2 regions of the Peribacillus sp. RS7 genome follow, and region 2 is predicted to be linked to the other one. Evidence: riboswitches for the same ligand, from Rfam matches in the RefSeq annotation. Region 2 holds a riboswitch; the other holds the start of a gene.

Region 1 (16,516 bases), 1.9 Mb from region 2:
TCTATCAACATTTCCTCTTGCCCCTTTGTTTGTTCTAGAATGTAATGTCCTCTGCAATCGGTGTTTCCATCAATTCCTTCACCTTTTTGGGATCCTGTGTCTTTGCTAATATCCACATCAACTTAGGAACGATGGCTTCTGTATTCATATTTCTGGAACGAATGATGACATTCTTATTTACTTTTCGTCCCACTTCGTATATATCCATATCCTCCCCTTCCTCTAAACATTGGGTAGTAATGACAATGGATATTCCACACTCGACCAACTCATTCAACTTCTCTAAAATATTTCTTCCTTGAAACGGAATACCTCCGCTCCCATAACTTTCAATTACAATTCCCCGGTATTGATTTTTCAGAAAATCAAAGAATTCGGGCTTAATCCCCGGATATAGCTTAACCAAAGCAACATCAGTACAAATGGAAGCATCTAACTTGGCTTCCTTATTCTTTGTTGATTGAACTGGCTTAAGATACTCAATTTTATCTTTTGATATGGAAGCAATATAAGGATAATTAATACTTTCAAACGAATCATAGCTTTTCGTTCTCAATTTAATGGCCCTTGTACCCTGGATAACTCTACCATCAAAAACTACATATACGCCTCCAATATCTTCACAAGCAAACCGAATCGCATCAGAGATATTTCTTTTGGCATCCGTCTTTTTAAAGGCAATTGGGATTTGAGAACCTGTAATAATAATTGGTTTCTCTAAATCTTGTAACATATATGAGAGCGCAGCTGAAGTGTAAGCCATCGTATCTGTCCCATGGGTGATCACAAAGCCATCGTAATCATGGTAGTGCTCATGGATGGATTGTGCCATTTCTGTCCAATCTTCCGGCTGCATATTTGTACTATCGATATTCATCAAAGGCTTACTATCAATCTGACATATATCTAATCCCGGAAGGTGACCTAAAATTTCGTCAGCTTTCATCCCTGGAACCAGTCCATTTTCCCCTTCTAACGATGCAATTGTACCACCGGTAGTAATTAACATCAACTTCTTAATTTTTGACTTCAATTTCTCCAATTTACTACCCCCTATAAAGCCTCCCTGTATCCCAATCATTCTAAGCATCTCAGAAAGGATGTATTCATTGTAAATGTTCATGTTACGCGTACATCACATGTAATTATAGTTCTGTTCAAGTGTGAAATCAAGCTAAAGTTATTCATTACGCGTACACTTTATTGTCATATGATGGTATAATGGATTTATATAAAAGGAGAGTAATAAAAATGATATTAAATAGATTAACTACATTAAGGAAGTGCAAAAGGTGGTCTTTGCAATATACGGCTGACAGGCTCGGAATCGCCAAGAGTACCTATGCAGGTTACGAATCGGGCCACCGCCGCCCTTCATTAGAAACGATTAATTTATTAGCCGGCTTATATGATACATCCACCGATTATCTTCTAGGTAGAGTAGATTATCCAGCTTCTCTGCCTAAAGAGGTTTCCACAGAATCACTTCAGGTCTTGGAATTAACCGATTTATCAAATATGAAGCTTTCTGTCGATGGAATTTCTCTTTCTGAAGAAGAAACGATTCAATTTATTGCTTTTATTAGAGCTAAGCGAGAAGTGGAAGTAAATCGAGATAAACTTAATAAAACAAAAGAGCCATTGGGCTAAGTTCTGGTAAGTGGAATCTGATATAACCTTTCATTTAGCAACAAATATACGAAATCAAATTGCTATTTTCCTGAAACATTTATGAGGGACAGAACCGTATGACATAAAGCAGGGTCTTATAGTTATAAAGTGGACTTATTGCACTATCTCCTGATAGTTGGGATTTAACTTACTTGGAAAATTAGGATATGGTAGGCTTGATAGATTCTTTAAGAACATGAACTCCCTTAACTTTTGTTAGGATAAGTTGTCCTCGTTATTGAAGTTCGCACTTTCATGACTAAAATGATCGCTATTTTTTTATGACAAGATAATATGTGTACAAATAGATTATACTACTAACTGGTCTGGGCTCTGCAATAAACCAATGTCCCGAGAAAGTAAGTTGGAGGTTTTTTATCATTTAATAGAAGAAAGTCGTCTTATCATAGATCCTCCATTATTTTTATCCTGATTTCCACTCTTCTTACAAAAAAAATTTAACAGATTTTTTTGTAATTCTTCCGTTTTCCCTCCATTTTTTCGCTTATTTACATTTAATCACTCCGACTTTCCCTCTTTATTATTTGCAATGACAGAAAAAACCATAGCAAAGCTCATGGTTTTTTCCCAATCTCATATATGGAAATTAATGAAATCTTTAAAAGAAAATACGAAGCTGAATGTTGGAATCATCATGAAGTGGAACATACGTTATTATTCATGTGCTGTTTTTCGGAAAGCGAAATTTTATAAGCCTTAAAAGAATAGGAAATTGCTTAAGCAAACAATAAAATTGCAATACCTTGCTAGTACTATCTTATGAGCATATTTAAAAAATGACTAAACTATATACTGCTTCCCAATAAATTAAGGCATCTCGTCTTCTTTTTCCCGATTTTTAAAAGCTTCATGTGTGACAATATCCTCTATCTGTTCATATTGTCGACTGTGTTCTTTCTCTTCGCTTATTCTATTATTAGGTAAATTCCCTGGATGTCCTTTTTCTTTGTGATTAAAATTTTTACCACGACTCATATTCATTCTCTCCTTTCTATTCTTGTTTGTTTAGTTTTCCCAAGCGTAAAAAAAATATGATTTAATTTCCCTTTTTACTGATCGTGAATCATTTTGTTAATAAGGAACTTTCATTCAAGGTTGACTCACATCTCATTGTTTCTTGCTTTAATGAAGGCTGTTTTACATTGTTGCCTTAAGCAGTTTGGCTAAAAAAGTAAAGGTGAATCTAAACCTGCTGCAAACCGGATACATTACTCTCTAAATCCCGAGAGATAGCACCTAATATTTCCAAATCCCTCCTTTCTCGTTCAATATTCGTCTAATTGTACATCATGATCCAAGCAATCAAGCGGCAAGATCTGCAACCACCGTTAAGTAGGCGCAATTCGGTCAAGTGCATACATGAAACGAATCACTTATTTCAGAGGCCCCTAGAAACAATAAGCAATCCTCCCTTTCCTTTCAATAACTCAAATCTGAATGAATAGACAAAAAGAACAGGAACCGCCTGATTAAGACGATTCCTGTTCTTTTTATTTTTTACAAGACGAGAGGGGGGGTTTTCCCACTTCTTACACAGCTTATAAAAACAGTTTGAAATCCAGAAAAAAGGCTATGAGGATACCACCTCAGATGGTCGCCACTTTCTTGAAATCTCTTCAATATGATGAGGTGCCGTTCTGCAGCAACCTCCAATCAAACGTGCCCCTGCATGGTGCCATTCTTCGGATTTCAGGTCGAACTTGTTACAAGATTCTTGACCATGCCATGTTTTGGTATCCGGATTATAAGTTTCACCAGAATTCGGATAAACAATAATTGGTTTTTTCGTGTTTGCACTCAACACATTGATAGCTTCCGTGACAACTGATACTGGTGCACAGTTAATGCCAATCGCTGCAATTTGCTCATTTTCCTCAAACAACCTCGTACACTCCTCCAGCAATGTACCGTCACTTATCGCTTTCTCATCTTTCAAGGAAAAGGATAGCCAAGCATACACTTCTGGATAATCTTTCAATAATGAATCCAATACTTTTGCTTCTTGAAGGGATGGAATCGTTTCAAATGCTAAGAGGTCAGCACCTGCTTCAATCAAAGCTGATATTCTTGGGCGATGAAATTCTGCTAAGGTTTCATCTGAAACACCATAGTTTCCTACATATTCTGAACCATCTGCAAGGTAAGCCCCATAAGGTCCAACTGATGCAGCAACCAATGGCTTAGGTCTATTTGTTTGCGTTTCATCCTTCCAATAATCATCCCTTGCTTTCCTTGCGAGTAACACCGTTTTCCGAATTAACTCCATGGCCTCTTTTTCTTGTATCCCACGCAGGGAGAAACCTTCAACGGTGGCTTGGTAGCTTGCAGTTATCGCACAGTCCGCTCCAGCACGAAAATAAGCAGAGTGAACCTTATAAATCACTTCTGGATTTTCAAGTAATACTCGTGCAGACCACAGGGGATCGTCCAAATCACATCCATACCGCTCAAGCTCTGTAGCTAGAGCTCCGTCCAGAATCATGACTGAATGATCTCGTAAAATAGCGTCAATTGGGTTTATTTTATTCTTCATGATTTTACTCCTCTTTTCTTTGAAGATTGTGTAATATAATAAGTTCCATAGCAAAACAAAATAAATGGAATACCACAATAAAGTGCTATCCGTTGTGTAGGGTCAAAGGCAATTCCTATACAAGAAGCAAGACAAAGCATGAAAGAAACGATTGGTACGAACGGATATAATGGTGTACGATAAGCCAAATCATTTACTGAATTTCCTTCTTTTATAAAACGTCTTCGGAATAGGAACTGTGAAGCGCTAATACTCATCCAAACTACAACCACGGCTAGACCCGAAATGGATACAAGGACGATATACACCGTATCCGGTGCAATAATACTCGAAAACAAGGCTAAGCCACCACCCAACATACTGAAAATGACTGCATTTATCGGAACACCTCTTTTTGTTAATTTTGCAAATATAGGTGATATCGTTTTCTTATCTGCAAGGGACCAAAGCATTCTGGAAGAGGCATATAGACCTGAGTTTGCAGCAGACAAAATGGCAGTTAAAATAACAAAGTTCATGATATCCGCTGCATATGGCACTCCAATTCGTTCAAGAACTGCAACAAAGGGGCTCTCTAATACGCTTGCATCCGAAACAGGCAATAATGCGGATAATACAACGATGGTTCCTACAAAAAAGATGATCAATCTCCATAATGTCATGCGGATTGCCTTTGGTATCGTTTTTTCTGGATTCACAGTTTCTCCAGCTGCAATTCCGATTAATTCAGTTCCAGAAAATGCGAAATTCACCGCAAGCATCGTCATTATAATGGCAAAAGCACCATTCGGAAATAAACCTGCACTTGTAAAATTGGAAAATAGCGGTGCTGATTGTGAGTTAGTCATTGGAATAAAACCTACCATTGTCGCTGCTCCCAAAATAATAAATATCACAATCGCAATTACCTTTATAGACGCAAACCAAAATTCGGATTCAGCGAAAAACTTAACGGTCCAAGCATTTAATGCCAAAACCAATATGGCAAATAGAGCACTCCATATCCAGACATTGATTGATGGAAACCATCGCTGCATCAACAATCCTGCAGCCGTGAATTCCGAACCTAGTGCAACAGTCCAGGTTAGCCAATATAACCAGGCTACTGTAAACCCTGTCCCTGGTCCGATGTATTTGGCTGCGTAGCTATGAAACGCACCTGTCTCGGGCATATGTACTGCCAGTTCACCTAGACATAGCATGACTAGATAAACCACTAATGCTCCAATCAGATACGAAAGGATGGTGCCAAACGGGCCAGCCTGCTGAATCGTATAACCCGAACTTAAGAACAAACCTGTTCCAATCACCCCGCCAAGCGATAGCATGATTAAATGCCGTGTTTTCATTTCCCTTTGAAATTCCTGTTTCCTTTTGTTCTCCATTCATACTCTCCTTTATCCTGCATCCAGAAAAAACGAAAACGCACTCTAAAAAGAGTGCGCTACTGACAAATAAAAACGTACGGTCTTATCTATCAAGGTTTCACCCCCTGGAATTAGCACAGTGTCTTAGCAGACCTGTTGCTGAGGTTTCATAGGGCCAGTCCCTCCACCTCTCTGGATAAGAAATTAATTTTTTATAACTTTATCAATCTATGAAAAAATTGTCAAGTTTTGTTTTGGAATATATAGAATTCCCTTTACATTCAGACGATTTTGTCACCTCCGGCATGATTGCTTGTTTTGGTACAGTCGCTCACCGTATTAGAATTGCAGATAATTCTAACCGGGAATAATTTTGGTATAAAAAAATGACGACATCTTAAAAGATGACGCCATTTTTTCTTTCTTATCACTTAAGGTCGTTCCATTTCAAATAATTCCCCTAGTTTTGTATAAGTATGACCCGCTAATCTTGCTACAGGTTTAAGCCCATTCTGGTCAATTCGGCCATTATGGTAAATATCTTGCTCTATATGATAGCAGACTATTTTCCCTATCAATAAATCACAACCAGGTTTATCTAGGGAACCTCCCAATGGAATCGCATGCTCTAATGTACATTCAAAGCGTACCTTCGCTTCTTGCAATCCTGGTACGGATACCTTATCACTAACAGCCGTCGTGAAATTGGTCAGGCCCAATTCACTTTCATCCGATGGGAGTTCCTTGGCCGTTCGATTTGCATCAGCAACATTGTTTTCATCAGTGATATGAACAACGAATTCCCCTGATTGAATTGCATTTCGGGCAGTGTCCTTTGAAACTCCTTCTTTCCGTTGAACAGAAATGGAAATCATCGGAGGATTTGAACTGACTATGTTAAAAAAGCTGAACGGCGCTATATTGATGGTACCGGTTTCGGATTGTGTCGTAACCAGAGCTATGGGTCTCGGTATAATGCTTCCAGTCAAAAACTTATAATTTTCCCGTTCAGTCAGACTTTCAGGATTTACTGAAATCATCTTCATTCCCTCTTTCATTCTTATATAAAGTTCTTATGAAACCATGAACCTGCTGCCTCGACCTCTGAACGTGTTAACTGATGACCGTAATTTTCCCAGTGAACTTCCACCGAAGCACCAGCTTGCAATAAAAGTTGATTAAGTTCATCCGTTTCTTCTGCCGGGCAAATCGGATCGTTTTTACCTGCAGCAATAAATACAGGTATTTCTGAGAGTGACGGCATAGCAATCCCGCGTCTAGGCACCATTGGATGATGAAGAATCGCTCCTTGTAGTGCCCCTTCGAAATGGAACATCAAACTTGCCGCTATATTTGCACCATTAGAATAACCTAATGCTACCACTCTGTCACGGTCGAAGTCATATTGTCCGGACGCTAGTTCCAAGAAGTCATTAAGCTCATTCGTACGGAAAATCAAATCTTCTTCATCAAAAACCCCTTCAGCTAACCGGCGGAAAAAACGAGGCATTCCATTTTCAAGTACATTTCCCCGTACGCTCAATACGGATGAACCCGGTGAAACCATTTCCGATAATGGCAAGAGATCTGTTTCCGTTCCTCCAGTACCATGTAAAAGCAAAAGTAACGGAGCTTCTGGATTACTTCCTTTTTGAAAAATATGCTTCATCATTTATCCTCCTCTAGTACTCTCGGCACTGCCGGCAGTAACGTTTTCTCCATGATTCCCCTTTTTTCTTCCAGCCATGGCGGCAGCATCAATTTACTACCCATCGTTTCCTTCGTCTCATCATGAGCAAAGCCAGGTGGATCTGTGGCAACTTCAAAGAGTATGCCTCCATCTTCCCGGAAATAAATGGCATCGAAGTATTGACGGTCTGTAAATGGGGTCACGCCATAGCCATTGTTACCGATATGTTCTCTCCATTCTTTATGATCTTCATTATCGCTTGCACGCCATGCCAGATGATGAACAGTTCCTACTCCGATTTTCCCATTTGGCAAAACGGTTTTTTTAACATCTATTAAATTTCCGATGTCCGATGTGGATTTGAAGCGGATGAAATCGTCCTCTTCCCCGATCTTTTGCAGGCCCATCACTTCCTCTAATAGTTCCATCGTTTTGATCGGTTTTGACGTAAATAATACAGCACCGCCGAATCCCTTGACCGCCTTATCAGCTGGTACACCGCCGAATGACCACTCGCTATTTTTACCTTCTTTACGCTCAACCAGTTCAAGTTGTAAACCATGTGGGTCTTGGAATTTCAGATATTCCTCACCGAAACGTGATGACTTTTCAAAGTCTATATTAAATTTACCCAAACGCATTTCCCAGAAGCCCATTGAACCTTCCGGAATGGCATATGTCGTAATCCCCACTTGTCCAGAGCCAATTGTCCCTCGGTATGCCCCAGGCCAAGGAAAGAAAGTGATGATAGTACCCGGTGAACCTGATTCATCTCCGAAATATAAGTGATAGGTGCCTGGATCATCAAAATTAACGGTTTTCTTCACCATACGCATTCCTAATACTCCAGCATAAAAATCCACATTCTCTTGAGGATTGCCTACAATTGCGGTTATATGATGTATTCCTGCATTTTGCTTTCGCATGCCGATTACTTCCTTTCCCTTTGATTAATTTGTTGATTTAGTATTCAGGGGTTTTAAATTCGATTCAATATCTTTTCTTTTCGATTCTAAAAATGGTGGCAGTGCGAGGTTCTCACCTAGGTGCTCCTCTGCTTCATCCACTGCAAAACCAGGTCCATCAGTCGCTAGTTCAAATAATATGCCATTCGGCTCCCTAAAATAGAGTGAACGAAAATAAAAGCGGTCCACATATCCCGAGTTCACGAATTTCGATTCACTAATTTTTTCTATCCATTTTCTCAGTTCTACTTCATTATCCACCCGGAAGGCAACATGGTGTACTCCGCCTCTCCCCAATCGTTCTCGGGGAATGTCATTCCTTTCTTCGACATGGACTTCCGCTCCTGTTCCTCCCTCACCTGTCTCGTAAACGACAATCGGATTTTGCCCCCTAATTGAGGATGGGTATGTGCCTGATTTCCTGAACCCCAATACTTCGGTAAGAACGCTTTGCGTTTGTTCAATATTGGGTACAGTAAGTTTAACTGGTCCTAATCCTAGTATGGAAAACTCTTGCGGAACCGGGCTTCCATCCCATGGTAACCCTCCTTGAACGCCTTTATTATCCTGATCGGAAACAAGAAGAAGCCTTTGCCCTTCAGGATCTTTAAAAGAAAGAACCTTCCTTTGAAAACGGGTTGATATTTCATCATGATCAACCTTGGATTCCACAAACCGTTTTTTCCAATAATCGAGTGCTTCATCATCCCTCACCCGTAAAGAAATTTCTGAAATACTATTGTTTCCTTCATGAGTGCGGGCAGCATTGGGAATTTCAAAAAACGTCAGTTCCGTTCCCGGTGAACCAATTTGGTCTCCATAAAATAAGTGATACACACGAATATCATCTTGATTCACAGTTTTTTTGATTAATCGCATCCCTAATACTTTCGTGTAGAATTCAAAGTTGTTTCCCGCTCTAGCTGTAATCGCCGAAACATGATGTAATCCTTTTAATTCCATCCGTACCACTCCTATCTTTATAAATCTCCCCTTAAGGAGATGAATTATCCGCCAATAATATCTCGAATTCGAGGTATCTAATCTGTTATACACAACACTTTTAATAAAAATATCTTGAATTAAAGATAAACGACATTTATAAATTTGTCAACCATTCCTGATTCAAATATTTCAAACCATTCACTTAATAAAATAATAATATCAGGTCAAAATAAGTCGGTATAATTAATGGAGGTGTGATATATGGCTAAAGATTTTTCAAGTGCAATTGAAGATAGGCGCTCATATTATTCCCTTAGCAAGGAAAGTGTCGTCCCTAATAAAAGGATTAAGGAAGTTATCGATCATGCCGTTCAATATTCCCCTTCCGCTTTCAACTCACAAAGTGCAAGAGTGATTGTTTTAACCGGGAAAAGCCACGACCAATTATGGGATATCACAAAAGAAACATTAAGAAAAGCAGTCGGTGACAAAGATTTTGAAAAAACGGAAGAAAAAATGAAGTCATTAAAAAATGGTTATGGTACGGTTTTATTCTTTGAAGATCAGGCCATTATAGAAAGGCTTCAAGAACAATTCAAAACGTATGCCGAAAACTTCCCGATTTGGTCTAACCAATCATCTGCCATTTTACAATTTGTCGTATGGACTTCCTTGGAAATTGAGGGGTTTGGTGCAAGTCTTCAGCATTATAATCCTTTAATCGATGACGAGGTGAGAAAGACATGGGATATATCACGCGATTGGAAACTCATCGCACAAATGCCTTTTGGAAAACCCACTGCAGAGCCTGGCGATAAAGACGTCTCACCACTTGAAGAACGAGTGAAATATTATCAATAATACATTAGGGCCGGCTCTACATACTGAGCCAGCCCTTACTTTTATTTCACTTTAATAATCTGGGAATGTCGCAAAGAATTTTGAAAATATCAATGACGCAAAGACCATAAATTCTACAACCGGCATGATGTTATTATACTCATTGTCGTTCAAAACGTACATTTCGCACCCCCTAGTAACCTATTGAATTGGGGAAGAACGCCCTGGTAGCCATTCCTTCAAATAAGATGGGAGTTGACCCGAATATTGTTTTGCAGCATGTCCACTTTTCAGTAGACTGAATGTCTTATCCTTGCATGTTAAATGCTCCATTACCGGATAAATCATTTCCTGTGGGACCAATCGATCATACTTACTAGCTATGACCAAAACACTAGCATCAATTTTTGATAGCTTCGCTTTTTTTCCCCTTACCTTGAAACCACCATTAACTAAGCTATTTTTTATCAAAAGTTCTTTGGTTATTTGTTTTGCGGCTGCTCCGGATAATGGTACATGCCCATTAGCCCAAGCATTGAAGCGGCGCCAATTTTGGACGTATTCCTCATCATCCGCTTGATTCAATAAAGATAAATAGGGTGATAAATAGATTGGAGATGTAATTAACCGGATTCCATATTTGACTGCACTGGCTGGGATCGTTTGATAAATGTCGATCGTCTCGTCAAAATTCGCGGTACCTTCCTTTAACGCTTCCTGCCATTTATCAAAAAATTCTGAGGCACTGAAATCTACCGGTGTAACGGAGAGGATCAAATTCTTGATTGGCTCGTCTGCAATAGCAGCATATATTGCGGCTATTGTACCGCCGAGGCAAAATCCCATAACTGTAATTTCTGATGCTCCAGAGTGGCGTAATGCACGCTGCACCCCTTTTTGAATATAATCGATGATATAATCTTCGATCGATATTTCACCATCTTCAAAGCCCGGGCTTCCAAAATCAAGCAAATACACATCAAAACCTTCATTTACAAAAGATTCTATTAAACTATTCCCTGGGGACAAATCAAGAATCAAAGGAGTATTGATTAGTGAATATATAAGAAAAACCGGTACATCATATTTTTTTTGTGCTGACGGATAATACCAAAGCGTTGATTTATTTTTTTTCCACACCGCTATTTTCGGCGTCAGTCCCACTTCAGGCATTGGCTGATTGGGAATATCCATTAAATGTTTCCATTTAGTTATGGATTCGGATTGAATTTTCGGCACTTTCCGCTTAGCCATTTGAATTCCCCTGTCCAATTGAATCGAACTCAGGCAACTGTGCACTTAACAATAAAGAGTTATTTATAAAATCCGATATCCTTTTTTTACTCCCTTCCATTTCATTGGATTCCAATCTTGATTTCTTTTTCATACTGCGCGATGAATTGGCATTCCGTTTATTGCGTAATGAAGAATTACCTTTGACAGTCCCTTCTCTATCCTCAACTAGTGTATAGACCAGCTCTTCTAACCTATCAATCTTTTCTTCGAGCTGGATGATTAATTTCGCTACACTCGCCACATCTTTTTTTGTTGGATAATTCATGATGATGGACATTCTTTCTGATTCTTCCTGCATCCTATTTATTCTTGGAATCTGCATTTGTGCATTATCGCTTATTCTTTCTATTAACTCACGATTATTTAGCAAATCCTTAATTTTATCATTCAGCTGCTGCTCTTTTTGTGTGCCTATCAGTTTAAGTCCTTTTAAAAAATTTGATTTTTCCGCCATATATATCTTCCTTCCTTCTCCTCCGTTTATACTACTGCCGATATTCCCCCGTCAATGATCAAAACATGACCAACCATATAGTCAGAAGCCTTTGAGGCTAAAAATACGGCAGCTCCCTTTAAATCATCATCATTGCCAAACCGGCCTGCCGGAGTTTTACCTAATATGTCATAGTTGGACTTTTCAAGAATATTCTTTGTGATCCTAGTCGGGAAAAATCCAGGTGCTATCGCATTGACTTGGATACCGTACCTAGCGAGCTTTACCCCTAAATCCTTAGTCAATGTAATGACGGCACCCTTACTGGTGTTATAAGCTATGGTATCCAATAGCTCTGGAAACGTCCCGCCAAGACCCGACACAGATGCAATATTTATGATTTTTCCGGAATTTTGCTGCTTCATGATCTTCGCTACAGCCTGCGAAAACAGGAAAGTACCTGTAACATTTACATTCAATACTTTTTCCCACTTATCCTTGGGAAGATCAAATAGCGGCCCTGACCAGGACGTGCCGCTATTATTGACAAGAATATCAATCGTACCGAATTGGGCAACCGTTTCCTGTACCACATGATCAATATCACTCTCTTTCGTGATATCACATTCAAAGGCAACTGCCTTAATCCCCATTGATTGCAAGTGTTCGCATACCTCTTTACATAAAGGAAGATTTCGTGAGGCAATGGCTATATTAGCTCCTGCCTCCCCCAACGCCATGGCGATCTGTTTGCCCAGTCCCCTACCGCCACCGGTAATGATTGCCGTTTTATTAGTCAAATCGAACATTTTACTTAAAGTAGTCAACTTTTCAGCCCTTCCGTAATGAATTATTATTTATATAACTAATCTATATTATTATAGAAAAGCCTATCCAATATGGTGCTTAAAATAGCCTAATGCCTCTGCCTTTTGTTTGACCAATCTTAACTCGACACACTGTAATTTTTTTCGTCGTTTGTGAGAAATTCGACCGATCGGGCACATTATTCGGCATTTTCGGAGATTATTCGAACAGATCGACACCTTTTTCGGCCATTTGGAATCTTAATTCGACGATTCAACACTTTCGAGCAAAATCGAATACATAACCTGTTTAATCGTTTACACTATTAGATATAGTAAGGAGGTTAAAAATATGACGTTACATCACTTTCATTTAACCGCGGAATGGCCTGGCGGCAGAAATGATATCGGCACGATTCAATCAGGAAATCTGCAAACACAGATAAGTATCCCTACGGAAATGGAGGGACCAGGGATTGGCACTAATCCCGATGAAATGCTGCTTGGAGCGGCCTCGACCTGCTATATCATTACCTTTGCTGCCATGTTAGAGCGAGCCCATATAGAAAAGGACAGCTTGACCATGCAATCGGAAGCCTTAGTGGATGTTACAAATGGTGTATTCACCTACAAGAAGATCATACATCGCCCTACACTAGTATTAGCACGGGATACATCAGAAAAAGTGGCTGAAAAAGCGAGGATACTTGCTGAAAAAGCTGAAACTTCTTGTATGATTTCAAGAGCGATCAAAGGTAATGTAGCGGTGGAATTGAACGTGACAATTTCCATATCACAACAACCTTGAACAGAAAAAGTGCCTAACCCTATATTGGGTTAGGCACTTTTTGAACTATTGAATTGCGTTCACTTTATTTTCAACCTGGCGGCACACTTCATCAGCCGTTAAACCATTTGCCTCTATGATAGACGCTTTTAATGAAGTATCGCTTATTCCCATCACATTACTTTCCATTCCTGTTACCACACAACAATCCACGTTTTTTGCGTCAGCTTCTTGTTTAATCTCCACAACATCAAAACCTTTTTCACGAAGTGCTTCCTGAATATTCGTTAATGATTCTTCAACACCGATTTTTGACATCAACACACACCTCCTCTACTTTCTAACCTGTCCTTTTTACCTTCAATATATGTATAGGATGCAAAGGAAATAGGGAAAGTAATATCGAGGTGATAAACATGAATGGTAAACACAAGAAAGATGCTTCACAAACTCGTTTAGGTTCTTCTCAGGTAGAGGGACAAGGTACCACTACGAAAGAAACCGGGTCCTTCACTCAACCATCTTCACTTAAAAAGCAAAAGCGTTCATGATAACCTAAACTATCATGGACTTCCGTGTACATGTTACACAAAAAACGCTTGGTTTAACAGCCAAGCGTTTTCCTCTGATTAATCCAATGTAAATGTAACATACCCAGTTTCCTTACTTTCGACCAGGCTCTTTTCTTATAGATTTTGCTTTCTGATTTCCTGCTGGATCTTAAGATCATTCAGGTGATCCCCATCTTTGGCTTTTGAACTCATTTTTGATCTCCCGGCTTCATCCTGGTTTAAATCACTTGCCTTTAAATTATTATCGGGAGCTGCTTGCTCATTCCATTTTGTCATCATGAACTCCTCCTCAGTCCTTTATCCTTCCCAAACCTAAGAATATTCATGAATATACCCCATCGTTTATTGCAAAGATACTAATGGAGGTGGTTTTATTGGAACCAAACAAACCCGGCAATAAGGATGTACCGGATTTTAAAGAGTTGAACGACCGTATCATCAGGGAACCTTCACAGAGTCCCCGTTTAGTAATTAAAACGAATTTGGATGCAAAGAATGTAAATGATGAGAATCCCTATACCGATCGGATCAACAGTGAGGGATTTGCTGATTTTTTTGAGGAATAAAACAAAACCGGCTTAATAAGCCGGTTAATCTTAAAAATATTTTTTCTTCCAAAAAATGAATGCTGTCGTCCCCGCTAAAGTGATGGCAATTAATAATGTAAAGATGAAAGCATACGGATTATGTTCAAATGGCAGTTCCACATTCATTCCGTAAAAACTTGCCACCATCGTCGGGAGCGTCAATATAATTGTCACTGAGGTTAGAAACTTCATCGCATTATTGACATTATTGGAAATAATCGAAGCGAATGCATCCATCATCCCGCTAAGAATCGAGAGATACACTTCTGCCATTTCAATTGCCTGAGCATTTTCGATGATTACGTCCTCAAGTAATTCTTTATCTTCTTCATACATTTTCAAATAATTAAAACGGAGGATCTTATCAAGTACTACCCGATTGGATTTCAATGATGTCGTAAAATAAACGAGGCTTTTTTCCAAAGCCAAGAAAGTATACAGTTCTTTATTTTTCATGGACTGATGCAATTCACGTTCCGCTTCATTCGTCATTTTGTTAATCTGTTTCAGATAACGTAAATAATAAGATGAAATTTCAAATAATAATTGTAAAGCAAACCTTGTTTTCTTATTGGTGAAAAACCCTTTGATCTTATTGTTTTTGAAATTCGCCAATATGGGTGTTTCTTTCAAAGATACCGTAATAAAACAGTCTTTGGTAAAGATCATCCCTATGGGAATCGTTTCAAAGATGGGTAAGTCGGCTTCGTCCCGGGTCAAATATGGAAAATCAACAATTATTAAAACATTATCATCTTCTTTTTCTATCCGAGGCCTTTCCTCATCGTCCAGCGGGTCTTTCATGAAATTGATCGGTAACTTCAAAGTCGTGCATATATAACTTATTTCAGCTTCAGTGGGCGCGACGATATTCACCCAGGAACCTTTTGTCATTTCCTCGATATTATTTAGGTGACGGTTTTCATCCGTCTTGTAGATTTCAATCATTAGTTGACCTCCTCTTCTATAGAGAAAGCCTTATTTACCTTCTTCGAGCAGATACTCAGGGAGAATAACAGTCTCGACTTCTAGCATCATATCGGCTTCCTCTTGCTTTCTGGGTTCAGGATCATAAGAACTGCTGCTCACTCGTATCCACTTCCTTTCGATTCTTTAATCTTAATCCTTATTCTTTTAAAGCACAATAACGAATTTACCACCTTGAATACCTGGTTTAAAATTCGCAATTATCTGTTTTTTTACCGATAAAATAAAGGGATAAAAAAATCGCTTGGGAATCCCCAAGCGATTTTTGATTATCCATGCTTTGCATTATTATAATAGTGAACACCATACATGGCGCCTTCATCCACCATTTTATTATCTTCATGATCATATGGATCAGGGTGACCTGCCTTTTCAATTACAGGGTCTAGCTCTGAAGCCTTCCTATTCCAAAAGCTTAATGTCTTATCTTTTGCATTGGACCATATGCCCTTCACTTTTACTCTGTTCGTTTTATTTGATAAAAATGAGACTCCGGCAACTCCGACTCCTAGTAATAATGCGTTTCTTCCTAATACCATCATTACCTTCCCCCTTTTTATTGGATTGATATATATATACCCAATGCCAGTTAATGTAAACCTTTATTTATATGGAGGCTTTTGATAAAAGAAATTAGGTTTCATTATTTCATTGTCATACGGCTTATGAAAAACGTGCGTCGTAGCTGGAGACACCGGTGGAATTAACCATGTCCAGTCCCCTGTTACTTTCCGGTCACACGAAGTTTCTTTTTCTTCGAATTTCTTGAACTGTTTAGCAGCAGTATGATGATCAACAATGCTGACTCCATGTTTTTTAAACGAATGTAGGACGGCATCATTCAGTTCGATCAAGGCTCGATCTTTCCATAAAGTCGAATCACGCTTAATATCCAAGCCCATCCTCTCCCCGATTGCTGGAAGCATATTGTAGCGTTCTTCATCAGCAAGGTTTCTGGCACCAATCTCCGTTCCCATGTACCACCCATTAAATGGTGCAGCTGAATAGGTAATACC
Region 2 (16,516 bases):
TTTTCTGTTAATTTGTTGAATATTGCGGTTTTGTAAATCTGGCATGAAAATTGCATATATATTCAGGTAGGGAATTCAGGAAGGGTTCAGAAAGGAATATTCGAATTGTAAATTAGGTCTATTTGAAAGTCTATGAAATAGGAAAATTTATTAAATGGATTTCCCCATACATGTAAGCGCTATAGAAAGGGATGAAAATTTATGATACCAAAACAAGAAAATGACGTCTTTCAGCATCCTCCACAGCAAGAAGGACAAGAATTAAAGCGCGGTTTAAAATCCCGACATTTAACGATGATTTCCATTGGAGGGGCAATCGGCACAGGGCTGTTTCTTAGCAGCGGGGCAGCCATTCATACAGCTGGGCCAGGCGGCGCATTACTTGCTTATGCCTTAGTTGGGGCAATGGTTTACTTCGTTATGACAAGCTTAGGGGAACTTGCAGCCTTTATGCCGACAAGCGGATCATTCAGTACCTATGGATCGAAATTCGTCGATCCGGCATTTGGGTTTGCCTTGGGATGGACGTATTGGTTCAATTGGTCGATGACCATAGCGGCAGAGTTGGCAGCCTCAACAATGATCATGAAATTTTGGTTTCCGAATAGTCCATCATTGTTGTGGAGTTCATCATTCTTGGTGCTCATTTTCCTATTAAACTATTTATCGGTTAAAGGGTATGGTGAAGGCGAATACTGGTTTTCCTTCATAAAAGTTACAGCCATCGTTATTTTTATAATCGTTGGGATATTAATGATTATCGGCATTATGGGCGGCGAAGCAGTAGGATTTAAAAACTTCACCGTCGATGACGCGCCATTCCCGGGTGGGTTCATGGGTGTCTTCATCGTGTTCATAGCGGCTGGCTTTTCTTTTCAAGGTACTGAAATCGTCGGCGTGGCTGCCGGTGAAAGTGAAGATCCTGCACGGAATATACCAAAGGCCATAAAAAGTGTCTTCTGGAGAATCCTGCTTTTTTATGTATTGGCAATCTTTGTGATAGGACTTCTTATCCCTTATACAAGCTCAAGTTTACAAGGGGATAACGTCATGGTAAGCCCGTTCACGCTCATATTTGAAAAGGCTGGAGTGGCCTTTGCAGCTTCACTTATGAATGCGGTCATTTTAACAGCGGTGTTATCAGCAGGTAACTCTAGTCTGTATGCATCTACGCGTATGCTATATTCCATGGCAAAAGATGGCCAAGCACCGCGTATTTTTGCAAGACTTAATAAACGAGGGGTACCGGTTGCAGGAATGATTTTGACATGTTCCATCGGTATGCTAGCCTTTTTAGCTTCCGTATTCGGTGATGGTAAAGTGTATATTTGGTTAATGAATGCCATTGGAATTACAGGATTCATCTTTTGGCTGGGCATTTCCATCAGCCATTATCGTTTCCGAAAAGCATTCATCGCTCAAGGCCATTCATTGGAGAAGCTGCCATATAAGGCATTATGGTTCCCGATAGGTCCGATCTTTGCCATTGCAATTGGCTTGATCGTCATCCTGTCCCAAAATATCCAAGCCTTTTTCTCCGACCAGATTGACTGGGGCAGTGTTATAGCCGCGTACCTAGGAATCCCGCTTTTCCTTGGTTTATGGTTTGGCTATAAACTGGTAAGAAAGACAAAATTCGTTAAAATTGATGAAGTCGAGTTTGACTTCGACAAAAAATACGAATGAACAAGCTTAAAGTAAAAGCCGGACAATTTGTCCGGCTTTTACTTGTTTTCTATAGGCTCATTATCAAAAGCTAGGAAGCTGATTCCTAGCTTTTTATTTTTGTTAAATGGAAATTTATACAAATTTACTGGGAGGTGTTATATGATAATCGTAAACTCTGCTAAATTGCATGTACAGAACGACGGAGAAAGCTTTTAATATTTCCAATGGAAAGGGAAGGTGCACGGCTGATGACCTTATTGACTCATTTAAAAGTATTGGACTTTTCAACGTTACTGCCAGGCCCATTTGCCACTTTGATGCTAGCGGATTTAGGAGCGGACGTTTTGAAAGTAGAGAGGCCGGGAGAAAAGGATTCATGGGGTGTGAACCAATATCTTAACAGATCGAAGAAGTCGATCACACTTGATTTAAAACAATCTGAGTCCATCGAATCCGTAAAAAATCTAGTGAAGGAATACGATATCGTCATTGAACAATTCCGTCCAGGTGTCATGGAACGCCTAGGACTGGGGTATGAGGCATTAAAATCGATCAATCCGAAGCTGATTTACTGTTCCATCACTGGCTTCGGCCAGACAGGTCCCTATAAAGACCGACCGGGACATGATATCAATTATATTTCGATTGCAGGCTTATCAGGCTATTCCGGTACGAAAAAGGACGGCCCGGCAAAAAACGGAACCCAAATAGCAGATCTTGCCGGAGGCTCACTGCATGCTGTTATCGGTATATTATCTGCAGTCATTTATAGGGAAAGAACAGGAGAAGGCCAAGCCATCGACATCAGCATGACCGACTGCAGTTTTGCCTTGAATGCCATATCCGCACCTCTGAATTTACAAGGGGGCCTCGAGCTTGAACCAGAAAAACTGATGTTAAACGGAGGGTCCTTTTATGACTTTTATGAAACGAAAGATGGACGCTATTTTTCGGTAGGAAGCCTTGAGCCCCCTTTTCGAAAAGCATTATGTGAAGCGATCGGTGCACCCGAATTGTATGAACTGAGCATGAAAAGCAATGAAGAAAGCGGAATCAGGTTTAAAACGGCCATCCGACTTGCTTTCCTCGAAAGAGATTTTCATGAATGGCAGGAAATATTCGCTGATTTCGAGGCCTGCGCAGAACCAGTGCTGACCTTCACTGAAGCGGCCGAACACCCCCATTTGAAGGAGAGGGGAATGATTGTCGAGGTACCTGACGGAAAAGGAAATGCCCAGAAGCAAATCGCATGCCCGATTAGGACATCGGTTTTCACCCCTGAATATAAACATGCAGGCTTGAGGCCAGGACAAAACAACGCAGAAATTCTTCGCACCCCCAATCGCTAAATAATGATGTAAAGGCTATCACTTTTCCGGATTTTTTTGAAAAGAGATAGCCTGTTTTTTTGAAGGGCGAAATAAGTTGGAGTTAGGTCGAATTAAGAAGGAAACAGCCGAATTAAGCTGGAAACAGCCGAATTAAGCAGTGGAAGAACCAATTGTTCTCTTAACACTGACGGAAAGCAACATACTACTACTGTGAAAATTTACTAGTTATAACTATTTTGGACAGGGTATCAGAGTAACATCCCAGTAATAGGGTGTTTGAGAAAATTGCTCTGATAAGGAGGGGTGATTAACATGTTTGGTCTCTCTGATATCATTAAATTTCTATTTTCCTTTTTTTTGATCTTGCCGATCGTTACGCTGATACATTTGAGCGGGCATATTTTCTTTGTTACGATCTTTGGGGGATCAGAAAAGAAAATCTTGATCGGTTGTGGTAATAAACTTTTCGCCTTTCGGAACATAGAGGTGAGGAAATATTATTTTTGGAATGGGACTTGCGAGTTCAAAGGATTGAAACATGATAATCGATTGACGAATACGCTGATTTATTTAGGGGGGGCTATCTTTAATTTAGTCAGCATGCTGATCATATATAGCTTAGTGTATCAGAATATCCTGGATAGCTCGGTAATCTGGTATCAATTTATCTATTTTTCTTTCTATATTATGTTTTTCTCCTTGTTTCCGATGTATTTCTCTGACGGGTCGCCCAGTGATGGGAAGGCTGCGCAATTGGCATTGAGGAACAAACTGGAAGATAGGGTGACGGATGATATATTTGTGAAGAAAATGGATGATGAAGATAGCTGCAAGTAAAAAGGGGACGTGCTGGTGGGCGTTCTTTTTTTGTTGCTTTCAGCTTTAGGATTTATCATAAGGCTAAAATCTAGCCTTATGATGAATGTTTATATAACGGTCTAGGATTTTATGGACTGTGCTATTTTACTGCTTGACGATGAACTTGAAAGGACCAGAACAATGACCATGGCAATGGCAACCCCCGTTGCACCGATCCAGGTTATGGAAGCAAGGGATACATGTTCTACAGCAACACCGCCAATCCCAGCACCGGCAGCCATGGCCAATTGCATCATCGACTGATTGAGACCGAGCATGACTCCTGATGATTCAGGCTCAAGGGTGGCTAAATGATATTGCTGTGTCGGCCCTGATGACCATGCCGCGAACGACCATAATGTAAGGATTGTCAAAACGCCAATCAATGAATTTGTAACGATGGACAACATGATGATCATCACAATATGCAGCGCCATACCGCCGATTAGTGTAAATGATACACCCCATCGATCCGTACTATATCCGCCAAACTTTGATCCAATCAGGCTGGCGATTCCGAATATAAGCAAAGCTGTGCTAAGTAGTGCGTCACTTACCCCTGATACAGTTAGCAGGTAGGGAGATAGGTAGGTATAAGCAATCGAGTATCCGCCTAGCCAGAAGAAGGTTATCGATAATCCAAGGGCAACTTTCCTTTTTTTTAGAAGCGCCAGCTGTTGGAGAAGAGGTACCGGTTTATCCCCTTTGGTAGGCGGAATGGTAAAGAATAAAACGATCATGGCAATCAGGCCGAATAGGGCGATTCCGCCAAAGACAGATTTCCATCCGAATGCATCCGTCATGATTCTTCCAAGAGGTACCCCAATGATAAGGGAAGCTGTAAACCCCATGACCACTGTCGCGATAGAACTAGCTTGTTTGTCTGGCGGAGCAAGCTTAGCAGCAATATTCAAAGCGGTGACAACAACTAATCCTGCACCTAGAGCCATGATTATGCGGGCAAATAGAAACGGTCCAAAGCCTGGTAATAGGAAGGCAAGGAGATTGGCGACTACGAATAGTCCAAGTGAGTACAACATTAATTTTCGTCTATCTAAACTTGCTGTCAAAGCCATAAGAATGGGGGTACCGATTGCGTAGACAAGGGAGAAAATTGTAATGAGCTGTCCTACGGCAGCAAGGGTCACTCCAAGAGAATCCGCAATCTTATCTAAAATCCCGGATATGATGAATTCGGATGTTCCTACTAAAAAACTGATAATCGCCAACATGTAAATTTTCCATGTATTAAGCAAATAGATTCACTCCTCATTAATGATTTATGGTTATATGCAAAGACATATCGGAATATGTTAATATGTATGAATAAAAAAATAAACATATCGTGAAATGTCGAATTGTTAAAAGGAAAATAAAACCTAACCCACTAAGGCAGGGATCAGGTTCATTTTCATACTTCTTCTTTCAAGAAATCAGTAATTTTTGAGATTGCATCTTCATCTCGTTTGTAATACGTAAACTTTCCTATCCGCTCCGTCTTGATCAATCCTGCTCTAAGAAGCATCGAGAGGTATTGAGAGGCCGTGGATTGGGTCATGTTTAATTTTTCTGTAATCTGACTTACACAAACGCCGGTTTCCTTCATATCTATTCCCTCATGAGGGGTGAAGTGGAGTTCAGGCGCCTTGAGCCATTGTAAGATTTGCAACCTGGATTCATTGGATAATGCTTTAAATATCTCGATTGTTTTCATACATTTCATTATATCGAGAATTATCGATATGTCAAATGATTAATAAAAAAATCATTCCCATACTTCTTTTGCTACATCAACGACGAACTTCAACTTTTCCCACTGCTGTTCTTCCGTTACCTTGTTGCCGTGATGGGTGGAAGCGAAGCCGCATTGCGGGCTTAAGCATAATTGTTCGAAAGGAACGAAGCGCGAGGCTTCTTTAATGCGTGCCTTAACAGCTTCCTTGTCTTCGATTTCTCCATTTTTTGAAGTGACGACCCCTAGAACGACACGCGCCCCGCCATTTGGAATGTATTCCAATGGTTTGAAATCCCCTGAGCGATCATCGTCATATTCCAAGAAGAATCCATCCACTTTTTCTTTTGCCAATAATGTTGGGGCAATACGGGCATAGCTTCCTTCAAATGCCCATGTCGACTGGTAGTTTCCACGACAAAGGTGGGTGGTGACTACCAGGTCTTCTGGTTTGCCTTCCAATGCGCCATTAATTACACGCAGTGCTAAATCAATTAATTGTTCCCTCGTATATTTTCCCTCTTTGAACTGGAAATCCGGAGCTGAAAGCCTGGCAATATATACATCATCCAATTGAAGATAACGCACTCCTGCATCATAAAAAGCTTTCAAAGCATGCTGATACGCTTTGACGATATCATTTGCATAGTCTTCGATATCAGGGTAGACGTCTTCATTTTGAACACCTACAGCAAATAATTGATTGGGACTGGGAATGGTTTGTTTGGCAACGGCACGTCCGTCCACAATTTTGTTCAATTCAATAAAATCACGAATGAAGGGATGTTCAGGATTGAATGAAACCTTTCCGGTATTGCGAACGTTATATCTCTCTGTTTCCACACCATCGAAAGTTAGTCCTTTTTCAGTAACATATCCCTCGATTCCATTTAAATGTTCGAGGAAGTCAAAGTGCCACCAGGTCCGTCTGAACTCACCATCCGTCACAGCCTCTAATCCAACTTCAATCTGTTTATCGACAATCCGATTGATTTCTTCGGTTTCAACTTCACGAAGTCGTTCCGCTGAAATTGTGCCATCCTTAAATTGCTTTCTGGCAATATGTAAACGTTCCGGTCTTAATAAACTCCCGACGTGGTCCGCCCTAAAAGGCGCTTTCGTTAATGTGATTGACATGTTGCATTCCTTCTTTCCTTTTATAAAATAAAAAACCTCTTCTTAAAAATAAGAAGAGGTGTTGGCAGCATAGCTATTTACTCTTCTTATCTTCAAGTTTTTACACTTCTGGAATTAGCACAGTACATGATTAGTCTGTTGCTGAGGCATCAAAGGGCCAGTCCCTCCACCTCTCTGGATAAGAGTTGTCTATTAAATTAATTATGACTATACAGGTAGTTTTTACAAAGGTCAAGGGTTGAAGGTGGAAGATTTAGAATATATCGATTATTAACTCGGGAAATGTTAACTGCATCCGTGAACCCGGCATATGTTATAACCGACGTTCCTTATGAACTGTGATATTGAAAGTTGGAGGGGAATACCAGGATGAATGCATTCGATCCATCCAATATATTTGGAAATGGCATACCGATAACGGTAACTGCAGCTATGATAGAGAGTATCATAAAGATGAAATCATCTGATCAGGATATTAAAGTCGAGATTACGCCAAAGCATATAGTGCTTTCCGGAACGACGGAAGTGAAAAAAATGATGTTTAAGAAAAACGTAGCTTTCAGGATTACATTAAAACCGGTTCACGTGGAAAAAAGAACGATCTCATTTGAATTAGTGGAAATGGAACCGATTGACAGGAGTTTCATCAACCAAAGGATATTTAACAGACCGCCATTTTTTGAATTTGAAAATAGAATGATCAAAATGAATGTTAGTGCTTGGAACATCGTTAGAAAAATCCCGGTCGGCACAATTAAATCATTTGAACTTGTCGATGGTGCATTGAAAATGAAACTTTCTTTATGATGGATCGTTTTTAGCCGCAATATATAAAGGGGATGCCAGGTATGTTAGTGTAAGGATGGATAGGGTGGCGATTCATTAAAATGTGTTTGAAAAACCAAGCTCTTTAAAATATACTGAATTACTAAAAGTTTTAGTTTTTCCAGAGATAAGGGGGAAAATAATGAACCAGAAGATTTTGCCTGCTTCGGCAAGCATGAAGGATTTCGAAAGATTCTTAGAAAGTTCCTATGAAATAGGCGTGTTTCTTGATTTGCATATATCACAATTGAAAAATGTAAGTATGATGGCAAAGCAGCATAATAAGAAAATGATTTATCATGTCGATTTGATCCATGGCATAAGAAGTGATGAATATGCGACAGAATTCATTTGTCAGGAGTATAATCCATATGGGTTGATTTCGACTAAATCAAACGTTATTTTGAAAGCGAAGCAAAAGGGGGTCATTGCCATCCAGCGAATCTTTTTAATAGATTCACATGCGTTGGAGAAAAGTTATAAGCTGGTGCAGAAAACCAAGCCGGATTATATCGAAGTTTTGCCGGGGGCTATGCCGTGGATGATAAAAGAAGTGAAGGAACGACTACAAACACCCATTTTTGCAGGCGGTCTCATCCGTACTTCTGATGAAGTACTGAACGCCCTTGATGCTGGAGCGTCGGCAATCACCACTTCCAAAACTGAATTATGGGATATCGTCTAATAGGATAGAACGAGGAATTTGAAAAAAATTACAGAAAAATAGATTAATTTTTCACAAAATAATTGACAGCGTTTTCACAACCTAGTATATTTTACATTACAAGTTAATATATGTGACGGAGACTAGGAGATTCACAACAGATCTATTCATAATTTTTTTATGAGGATAGTTCTGCTGTGAATCTCCTTTTATTTGTTTGCAAGGTTTTTAAATTATCAGGGGAGGGGTTTTATTCATGACTCCATTTTGGGGAGAAGTAGTAGGCACAATGATTTTAGTTTTATTCGGAGCAGGTATTGGAGCGGGTTCATCCTTAAAGGGATCTTATGCTAAAGATGCCGGTTGGATCGTTATCACGATTGCGTGGGGACTGGCTGTCACCATGGGTGTTTTTGCAGTGGGATCCATAAGCGGGGCGCATTTAAATCCGGCGGTCACAGTAGGATTTGCCATTATTGGAGAGTTTCCATGGAGTGATGTACCTGGTTACATCGTTGCCCAAATGATTGGCGCAATCCTGGGGGCAACTCTAGTATTCCTGCACTATTTGCCACACTGGAAAGCTACTGATGATCCAGGAACGAAGCTTGGTGTGTTTGCGACTTCACCTGCTATCCCACATACATTTTCCAATCTATTAAGTGAAATGATTGGAACTTTCATCCTTATTCTTGGTTTATTATTCATAGGTGCCAATGATTTTACAGAGGGTTTGAACCCATTCGCTGTCGGTTTATTAATTGTCGTGATTGGGATGTCACTCGGGGGAACGACAGGATATGCCATAAACCCGGCCCGTGATCTGGGGCCCCGCATCGCTCACTTTTTGCTGCCGATACCGGGTAAAGGCAATTCGAATTGGGGCTATTCATGGATTCCGGTAGTTGGACCGATTGTTGGGGGTTCACTTGGTGCCGTTTGTTATAAAGCATTCTTTTTAGGGGATATAACAGTAGGATTTTGGTCTGTTTTGGGTGCAAGCTTGGTACTATTGGTATTAGCCTATGCATTTGGGAAAAAGCAGTCACATGAATTGGAAAGCAGGAATATCGCTAGTTAATTAAAAGGAGGGGCATACACTATGGAAAAATATATTTTATCATTAGATCAAGGAACAACAAGTTCTCGGGCGATTTTATTTAACGAAAAGGGGGAAATCGTCCATTCCTCCCAAAAGGAATTCACGCAGCATTTCCCTAAACCAGGCTGGGTCGAGCATAACGCCAATGAGATTTGGGGATCGATCCTGGCAGTGATTGCCGGTGTACTATCGGAATCCGGTGTAAAGCCAGAGCAAATTGCTGGTATCGGGATTACTAATCAGCGTGAAACGGCAGTCGTTTGGGATAAGGAGACAGGTACTCCTGTTTATAATGCGATTGTATGGCAGTCAAGACAAACAAGTGAAATCTGTGATGATTTGAAGGAAAAGGGACTTAATGATTTATTCCGGGATAAAACGGGATTGTTGATAGATGCATATTTTTCCGGAACGAAAGTGAAATGGATCCTCGATAATGTGGAAGGGGCACGACAAAAGGCGGAGGAAGGCAAGCTGTTATTCGGTACCATCGATACTTGGCTAATCTGGAAGCTTTCAGGAGGCAAGGCTCACGTAACGGACTATTCCAACGCATCCCGGACATTGATGTACAATATTCATGAACTGAAATGGGATGAAGAACTGCTGGAGATATTGACTGTACCGAAGTCGATGCTGCCGGAAGTAAGACCATCATCCGAGGAGTATGCACGTACGGTCGAGTATCATTTCTTCGGCCAATCTATTCCGATTGCCGGAGCAGCCGGTGATCAGCAGGCTGCATTATTTGGCCAAGCCTGCTTTAATGAAGGAATGGCCAAAAATACGTATGGCACAGGCTGTTTCATGCTCATGAATACAGGGGAAAAGGCTGTCAGTTCCGACCACGGACTATTGACGACCCTTGCTTGGGGATTGAATGGGAAGGTCGAATATGCACTGGAAGGCAGTATATTCGTAGCTGGCTCCGCAATCCAATGGCTGCGAGATGGTCTGCGGATGCTTCATGATGCCAAGGATAGCGAAGCCTATGCAAAACGGGTGGAAAGTACGGATGGAGTATATGTAGTGCCGGCTTTTGTAGGCCTTGGAACTCCATATTGGGACAGTGAAGTACGGGGAGCCGTTTTTGGTTTGACGCGCGGTACCTCCAAAGAACATTTCATTCGTGCCACACTTGAATCACTTGCGTATCAAACGAAGGATGTCCTTGATGCAATGGAGGCGGATTCAGGAATCGAGCTGCAGACATTGAGAGTGGATGGCGGTGCAGTCAAGAATGACTTCTTAATGCAATTCCAAAGTGATTTATTACGGGTGCCTGTCGAAAGGCCGATCATAAACGAAACTACGGCATTGGGGGCTGCGTATTTAGCGGGACTTGCTGTCGGGTATTGGAAGGATCAAGAAGAAATTTCTCGGCAATGGGCGGTGGACAAAACCTTCAAACAATCCATGGCAGAGCAAGATAGTGATAAATTATATGAGGGCTGGAAAAAAGCTGTACACGCTGCAATGGCGTTTAAATAAAAAAACAAGGTGATTTCTTTCTCAAATGAGCTGGAGTATGCTATACTGAAATCAAGTTAATAACTCGGCCGGAGAACAGGAGAGACCATGAATGCGTTATCGTGAATTCGATAATGTGCATTTATGGTCTCTCTTTTTTGTTTTTAAAGGCAGATTAGGGATATTAATATCTATATGAATGAGAAACTATGAGAACAAATGAACCAATTGAATATAAGCGAACTCACGAGAAAACAGCGCGAACTCACGAGTAAACGTGCAGAACCACGAGTAAGCAGCACGAACTCACGAGTAAACAGCACGAATACACGAGTAAATAGCGCGAATTCACGAGCAATTCAAGCTACACGACAATAGAGAGCATTACTTAAAGGAGGAGTCAGGGATGAGGTTTTCAAATATATATCGGGAAGAAACAATCGAACTTCTGAAAAAGGAAAAATATGATGTAGTTGTCATTGGTGGGGGAATTACCGGTGCAGGAATCGCCCTGGATGCAACGACCCGTGGGATGAAAGTGGCATTGGTTGAAATGCAGGACTTTGCGGCAGGTACTTCAAGCCGCTCGACAAAACTGGTCCATGGCGGTTTAAGGTATTTGAAGCAATTTGAGATAAAAATGGTTGCTGAGGTTGGTAAAGAGCGGGAAATCGTTTATGAAAATGGACCGCATGTGACCACGCCGGAATGGATGCTGTTACCGATGCACAAAGGAGGCACCTTCGGGAAATTCAGTACTTCCATTGGACTCCGTGTATATGATTTCCTTGCAGGTGTTAAAAAAGCAGAACGCAGGAAAATGCTTTCGGCGGATGAAACGCTAAAGCGGGAGCCCCTCGTTAAGAAAGAGGGACTGAAAGGCGGAGGCTACTATGTCGAATATCGGACAGATGATGCTCGTCTGACGATTGAAGTGATGAAGGCAGCTGTCGATAAAGGTGCAACGGCGATAAATTATACAAAAGTAGATAAATTGTTATATGAAAATGGAAAGGTGAACGGCGTCCAAGTTGCCGATTTACTTTCAGGTGATGCTTATGAAATATACGCAGACAAAGTTATTAATGCAGCAGGTCCATGGGTGGATTCCATCCGTGAGAAAGATCAATCGAAAAAAGGGAAAACGCTGAAGTTATCCAAGGGTGTCCATGTGGTCATCGACCAATCGAAGTTCCCGTTGAAGCAGGCGCTTTATTTTGATACACCTGATGGACGGATGATCTTTGCCATCCCGAGAGCCGGTAAAGCTTATGTAGGGACTACGGACACTTTTTATGATGGTGATCCTGCAGTGCCAACCGTTACATCCGAGGACCGTGCCTATTTATTAAAGTCGATACATTATATGTTTCCAGAAGTGAAAATTTCCGATGATGATATCGAATCAAGCTGGGCTGGAGTAAGACCGTTGATTCTTGAAGAAGGAAAAGACCCTTCTGAAATATCAAGGAAAGATGAAATATGGGAGTCCGATTCGGGTCTTATCACGATTGCGGGAGGTAAATTGACCGGTTATCGCAAAATGGCAAAAACGACGGTCGATCTTGTGGCAGGGAAGCTTTCCCAGCAATCTAATAAGACTTACCCAACCAGCAGCACTAAAGGAATGCCGATTTCAGGAGGGGATGTCGGAGGATCAAGCAACTTCTCCGATTATATCAAGCAACATATTCAAATGGGAGTGGACTCAGGAATTGCCGTTAAGGACTCCGAAGAAATATTGGCCATGTACGGGTCCAACGCACCTGTGTTATTTGATATCGCAAAAAGCGAAGGAGACGGAGCAGCAAGCATTGGCCTTCCGCAGAAATTGTTCGTACAGCTGAAATACGCACTAGAACATGAAATGGCCGCAACTCCAGTGGACTTCTTCTTCCGAAGGACCGGGACCCTGTTATTCGATATCGATTTAGTCCAAACGCATAAAAGTGCAGTGATTGAATATATGGCTGGATACTTCGGGTGGACGGAATCAACAAAAATGGAGAGAACCAATCAGTTGGAACGGGAAATACTCGGTGCGATTAGAGTATCTTGACTTAAATGAAAAAAACATGACGCCGGTGGAATCGCTGGCGTTTTTTTCGATTCGGGAAGGAAAGGAAAGACGAAACTATTATGTTAGGTTTTCCATGTTCGCCTTAAAGCTCATCATACTAGCAGCCAGTTTCTATGGACCCGTACGTACGGCAGAGCTGGCTTGGCCATTACGTTATGGCTTAATGTCATTGCCATTTTAATTCTGGCTAAACCGGCGCTTATTGCGTTAAAGGATTACGAAACGCAAAAGAAGACGGGGTTTGATTGGTTTTCGATCCCAAAGCTTTAGGCATAAAAAACGCAGACTTTTTTGGGAGCATGAATACACCGGAGACAAGGAAAACGTTTCATGAAGAGAAATGCCCTGATATAAATTAATAAATATATGGAGATACATGAAAAACCAGCTCTAGGTATTTGAGAGCTGGTTTTTTATCATATTGCGATAACTAGGACAAAACTGAAATTGTCAACATAACCAGTGAGGCTTTAGTTTACATAGAAGGACTATAAGGATGGAATATTATTGAGAAAATAATCATATTATTTAAGATTGTAATTATATAAGTGTGTGGGGGAGTTTGATTAAAGATGAAGCTGACAAAGGTCGATACAGTATATCAACTATCTTTCATGCCACGCGTATTTCCCGTAAACTGTTATTTCATAGAAGAAGAGGATAGCCTTACACTAGTAGATGCAGCTTTACCCTACAGCGGAAAAAGTATTTTGAAGGCGGCGCGGATTATTGGAAAACCGATAACAAGAATAATAGTTACTCATGCACATGATGATCATGTCGGTGCACTAGACGGGCTAAAAGCGTTAATGCCTGATGTGCAGGTGAGTATTTCTATCAGGGAAGCATCATTACTGGCTGGTGATTCCAGCCCCTTACAAAATGAAAATCCAATTCGCGGTGGAGTCCCCAAAAACATTCAAACTCAACCAGACTTACTGCTTAAAGAGGGCGACCGTATCGGTTCATTGGAAGTGATTTATTCACCTGGGCATACCCCTGGTTCGATATCGCTTCTTGATACCCGGAATCATAGTTTAATTGTCGGGGATGCCCTGCAGACAAGAGGCGGAACTGCAATTTCTGGAATCATTAAACCTTTATTTCCATTCCCTGCCTATGCTACATGGGATAAACTCCTTGCCCTTGAAAGTGCAAAGAAATTAAGAAGTCTTAATCCGCATTTGCTTGCTGTAGGTCATGGAAAGATGCTAGAACAACCTGGGAATTCCATGGACAAAGCAATAGTTGAAGCTGAATTAAAATTCCAGCAATGAAAGAATGGGAAAGTGCCGGCATATTGAGATGTTATCCCAAAAAGAGTGAGGAACATGGCTGATGGGTCTCCGTGCTCCTCACTCTTTAGCTGTTTGAATCTTTTAACCGTAAAAGCGAAATGCCTTAAGATTTTTGCTTTATAAGCTGTAAATCGATGTAGAGTTGTATTCTTGAGTGTAAGTCATCAAAATCGATTGAAGTGAGATCGGCTATTTGGTTCAATCTATATTTCAATGTGTTGGTATGAATGTATAGCTGCTCAGCTGTCGGTTTGATCCGGCAATTGTTCAACAGATATATTTCCAATGTTTGAAGGAGTTTCGTTTGGCTTTCCTGGTCCTTCTTTTGAAGAATCTGTAAATCCATATTGATATAATTCGTTTTAGTATGATGATGGGAGATCATTTCGAGGTAACGGAAAATCCCTAGCTTGCTATATTGGAAAGGAAGCTGTTCAGGTTTACCGATGAACTTCGCTGCATTGATCACTTCCAGGGCTTCGAGGTAGGATTTTCTTAATTGAAGAATCGAAGAATATTCATTTCCGATTCCCGGGAACACCCTTTGATCATTGAATTGGGAAAGAACCGTATTCGTTAAATCATTGGCGCTTTCAGAAAGGAGTTCTTTCCCTTTTCCGTTGCTGCCAATTAATACGATGATCTTCAATTGGTTTGTGAATACATGGGAAAAATGATTCAAAGCATTGGCGAATAGACTGACTGTATCCGTTAATTCATCGAAATGTTCCGCATCGGATTGAGCGATGGTAAAGACATTTACAAGGAAAGTTTCCGGAATGAGGAGATTCATATTGGCGGCTTCCCATTTTATTTGGTTTTCAGTTTGATAGACTTCATCAATGACCTTTTGATAAAACTCATTTTTTTCTTCATCTTTTTTCATGTTTATCTGTTTTTTCTGATAAAGGAGCTTGCCGATATGATGGGAAACCTCATGCAAAAATTCCAAGTCTGAATCAGTCATCATTTCCGTCTCTTGAACCCATATGAATCCGAAGACTTGCCCTTTGTGTACCGCGCTTACAACGACTCTTTGATTTAAACCGATTTCCTCGATTTGTTTCACTCTAAAGGGATGCTGCACCGTTTTAAGCTGTTCGACAATGCCCTCATCCATGAATTTCTCCAAGATTGGAATCGGCCAATGCTTTGTGAAAATGGTTTGCCGATTGGCTTGGTCGAAGTGATCGATATAATATGAACTATATGACAGCAATAAAAATTGGTCATTTTCGATGACCACTGGTTTTTTTAAATAAGTGCTGACCATATCCGTTATATCGTTGATGTTTGTGAGAGTAAGGATTTTTTCTAATGACATATATGGCCCCCTGTTTTTTGAATTGGATGATAACTTAGTCTAATAATACTTTTAAACGGATGATGTGTATAGGGGCAAGCACAAAGAAGGAACGGTATATGAAAAAAATTTCATATACCGTTCCTTTCAGGGGATTTATTATTGTTTTAATGTTCTTTCGAATTCTTCGAACTTTTCTTCTACTTCTTTAGATGGTTTCGCTGTAAGAAGACTGACCACGATGATGGCAATCAAGCTCGCGCCAAAACCAGGAATCATTTCATAAAGCGTTTCGGATAATCCGGCCATGGACCAGAAAATTACAGTCCCGGCACCAACGACCATCCCTGCTAATGCGCCCCATTTTGTCATGCGTTTCCAGCAGAGGCTTAGTAAGACCAATGGACCGAATGAAGAACCGAATCCAGCCCAAGCATACCCTACAAGTGCAAGAATCGTGTCATTTTTCTCCCAAGAGAGAATAAGCGCGATGATCGATATGATCAGTACAGAAAGTCTGCCTAGGAAGACAAGCTCTTTATCTGAAGCGGAACGACGGAAGAAGGTTTTGTATATATCCTCCGTTAAAGAGCTGGCTGTAACCAACAACTGCGAAGAAATCGTGCTCATGACGGCTGCCAGTATTGCTGAAATCAAGAAACCAGTAATGAATGGGTGGAACAGTATTTCCCCTAACTCTATGAAAATCGTTTCAGGATCAGCTAACTTGAGACCGTTCTGAGAAAAATACGTGATTCCGATGAATCCAGTCAGCATGGCACCAATAGTTGAGAAAATCATCCAGCCCATCCCGATAGCACGGGCTTTCTTTATTTCCTTAATAGAACTGATTGCCATAAAGCGGACAATGATATGGGGTTGTCCGAAGTAACCCAGTCCCCATGCAAATAATGAGATGATGCCTAAAAAGCTAGTTCCGGTAAAAATATTCAATAGGGCAGGATCAATGGAACGTGGTGTATCTATGGAAGGGCCGAAGCCGCCAACATGGAAAAGGGTGACGATCGGTACAAGAACCAGGGCGACG

The links. Region 2 has a riboswitch for S-adenosylmethionine ahead of ACDZ29_RS07660 (5-methyltetrahydropteroyltriglutamate--homocysteine S-methyltransferase). Riboswitches for the same ligand answer to the same signal wherever they lie in the genome.
Region 1: linked by a shared signal. The riboswitch ahead of mmuP (S-methylmethionine permease) and the one ahead of ACDZ29_RS07660 (5-methyltetrahydropteroyltriglutamate--homocysteine S-methyltransferase) in region 2 are both predicted to bind S-adenosylmethionine.

What each region holds. Positions count from the first base shown of each region.
Region 1 covers NZ_CP168135.1:5,121,167-5,137,682, forward strand. The annotation lists gene aspA (aspartate ammonia-lyase) at 1-11, opposite strand, end outside; gene ACDZ29_RS25345 (asparaginase) at 35-1,021, opposite strand; gene ACDZ29_RS25350 (helix-turn-helix domain-containing protein) at 1,252-1,650, shown strand; gene ACDZ29_RS25355 (hypothetical protein) at 2,500-2,667, opposite strand; gene mmuM (homocysteine S-methyltransferase) at 3,263-4,225, opposite strand; gene mmuP (S-methylmethionine permease) at 4,222-5,610, opposite strand; SAM riboswitch class I at 5,693-5,795, opposite strand; gene ACDZ29_RS25370 (flavin reductase family protein) at 6,024-6,632, opposite strand; gene ACDZ29_RS25375 (alpha/beta hydrolase) at 6,653-7,261, opposite strand; gene ACDZ29_RS25380 (ring-cleaving dioxygenase) at 7,261-8,208, opposite strand; gene ACDZ29_RS25385 (ring-cleaving dioxygenase) at 8,233-9,210, opposite strand; gene ACDZ29_RS25390 (nitroreductase family protein) at 9,454-10,053, shown strand; gene ACDZ29_RS25395 (alpha/beta fold hydrolase) at 10,234-11,286, opposite strand; gene ACDZ29_RS25400 (hypothetical protein) at 11,279-11,782, opposite strand; gene ACDZ29_RS25405 (SDR family oxidoreductase) at 11,809-12,570, opposite strand; gene ACDZ29_RS25410 (OsmC family protein) at 12,920-13,375, shown strand; gene ACDZ29_RS25415 (YkuS family protein) at 13,421-13,672, opposite strand; gene ACDZ29_RS25420 (YuzL family protein) at 13,771-13,905, shown strand; gene ACDZ29_RS25425 (hypothetical protein) at 14,041-14,202, opposite strand; gene ACDZ29_RS25430 (hypothetical protein) at 14,301-14,492, shown strand; gene ACDZ29_RS25435 (magnesium transporter CorA family protein) at 14,523-15,461, opposite strand; gene ACDZ29_RS25440 (hypothetical protein) at 15,770-16,042, opposite strand; gene ACDZ29_RS25445 (nitric oxide synthase oxygenase) at 16,103-16,516, opposite strand, start outside.
Region 2 covers NZ_CP168135.1:1,466,709-1,483,224, reverse strand. The annotation lists gene ACDZ29_RS07685 (amino acid permease) at 202-1,686, shown strand; gene ACDZ29_RS07680 (CaiB/BaiF CoA transferase family protein) at 1,893-3,017, shown strand; gene ACDZ29_RS07675 (hypothetical protein) at 3,312-3,836, shown strand; gene ACDZ29_RS07670 (MFS transporter) at 3,938-5,113, opposite strand; gene ACDZ29_RS07665 (helix-turn-helix transcriptional regulator) at 5,269-5,571, opposite strand; gene ACDZ29_RS07660 (5-methyltetrahydropteroyltriglutamate--homocysteine S-methyltransferase) at 5,623-6,726, opposite strand; SAM riboswitch class I at 6,810-6,911, opposite strand; gene ACDZ29_RS07655 (hypothetical protein) at 7,096-7,533, shown strand; gene ACDZ29_RS07650 (glycerol-3-phosphate responsive antiterminator) at 7,694-8,236, shown strand; gene ACDZ29_RS07645 (MIP/aquaporin family protein) at 8,472-9,296, shown strand; gene glpK (glycerol kinase GlpK) at 9,318-10,808, shown strand; gene ACDZ29_RS07635 (glycerol-3-phosphate dehydrogenase/oxidase) at 11,194-12,846, shown strand; partial or broken gene ACDZ29_RS07630 (alanine:cation symporter family protein) at 12,941-13,201, shown strand; gene ACDZ29_RS07625 (MBL fold metallo-hydrolase) at 13,440-14,144, shown strand; gene ACDZ29_RS07620 (CdaR family transcriptional regulator) at 14,269-15,489, opposite strand; gene putP (sodium/proline symporter PutP) at 15,628-16,516, opposite strand, start outside.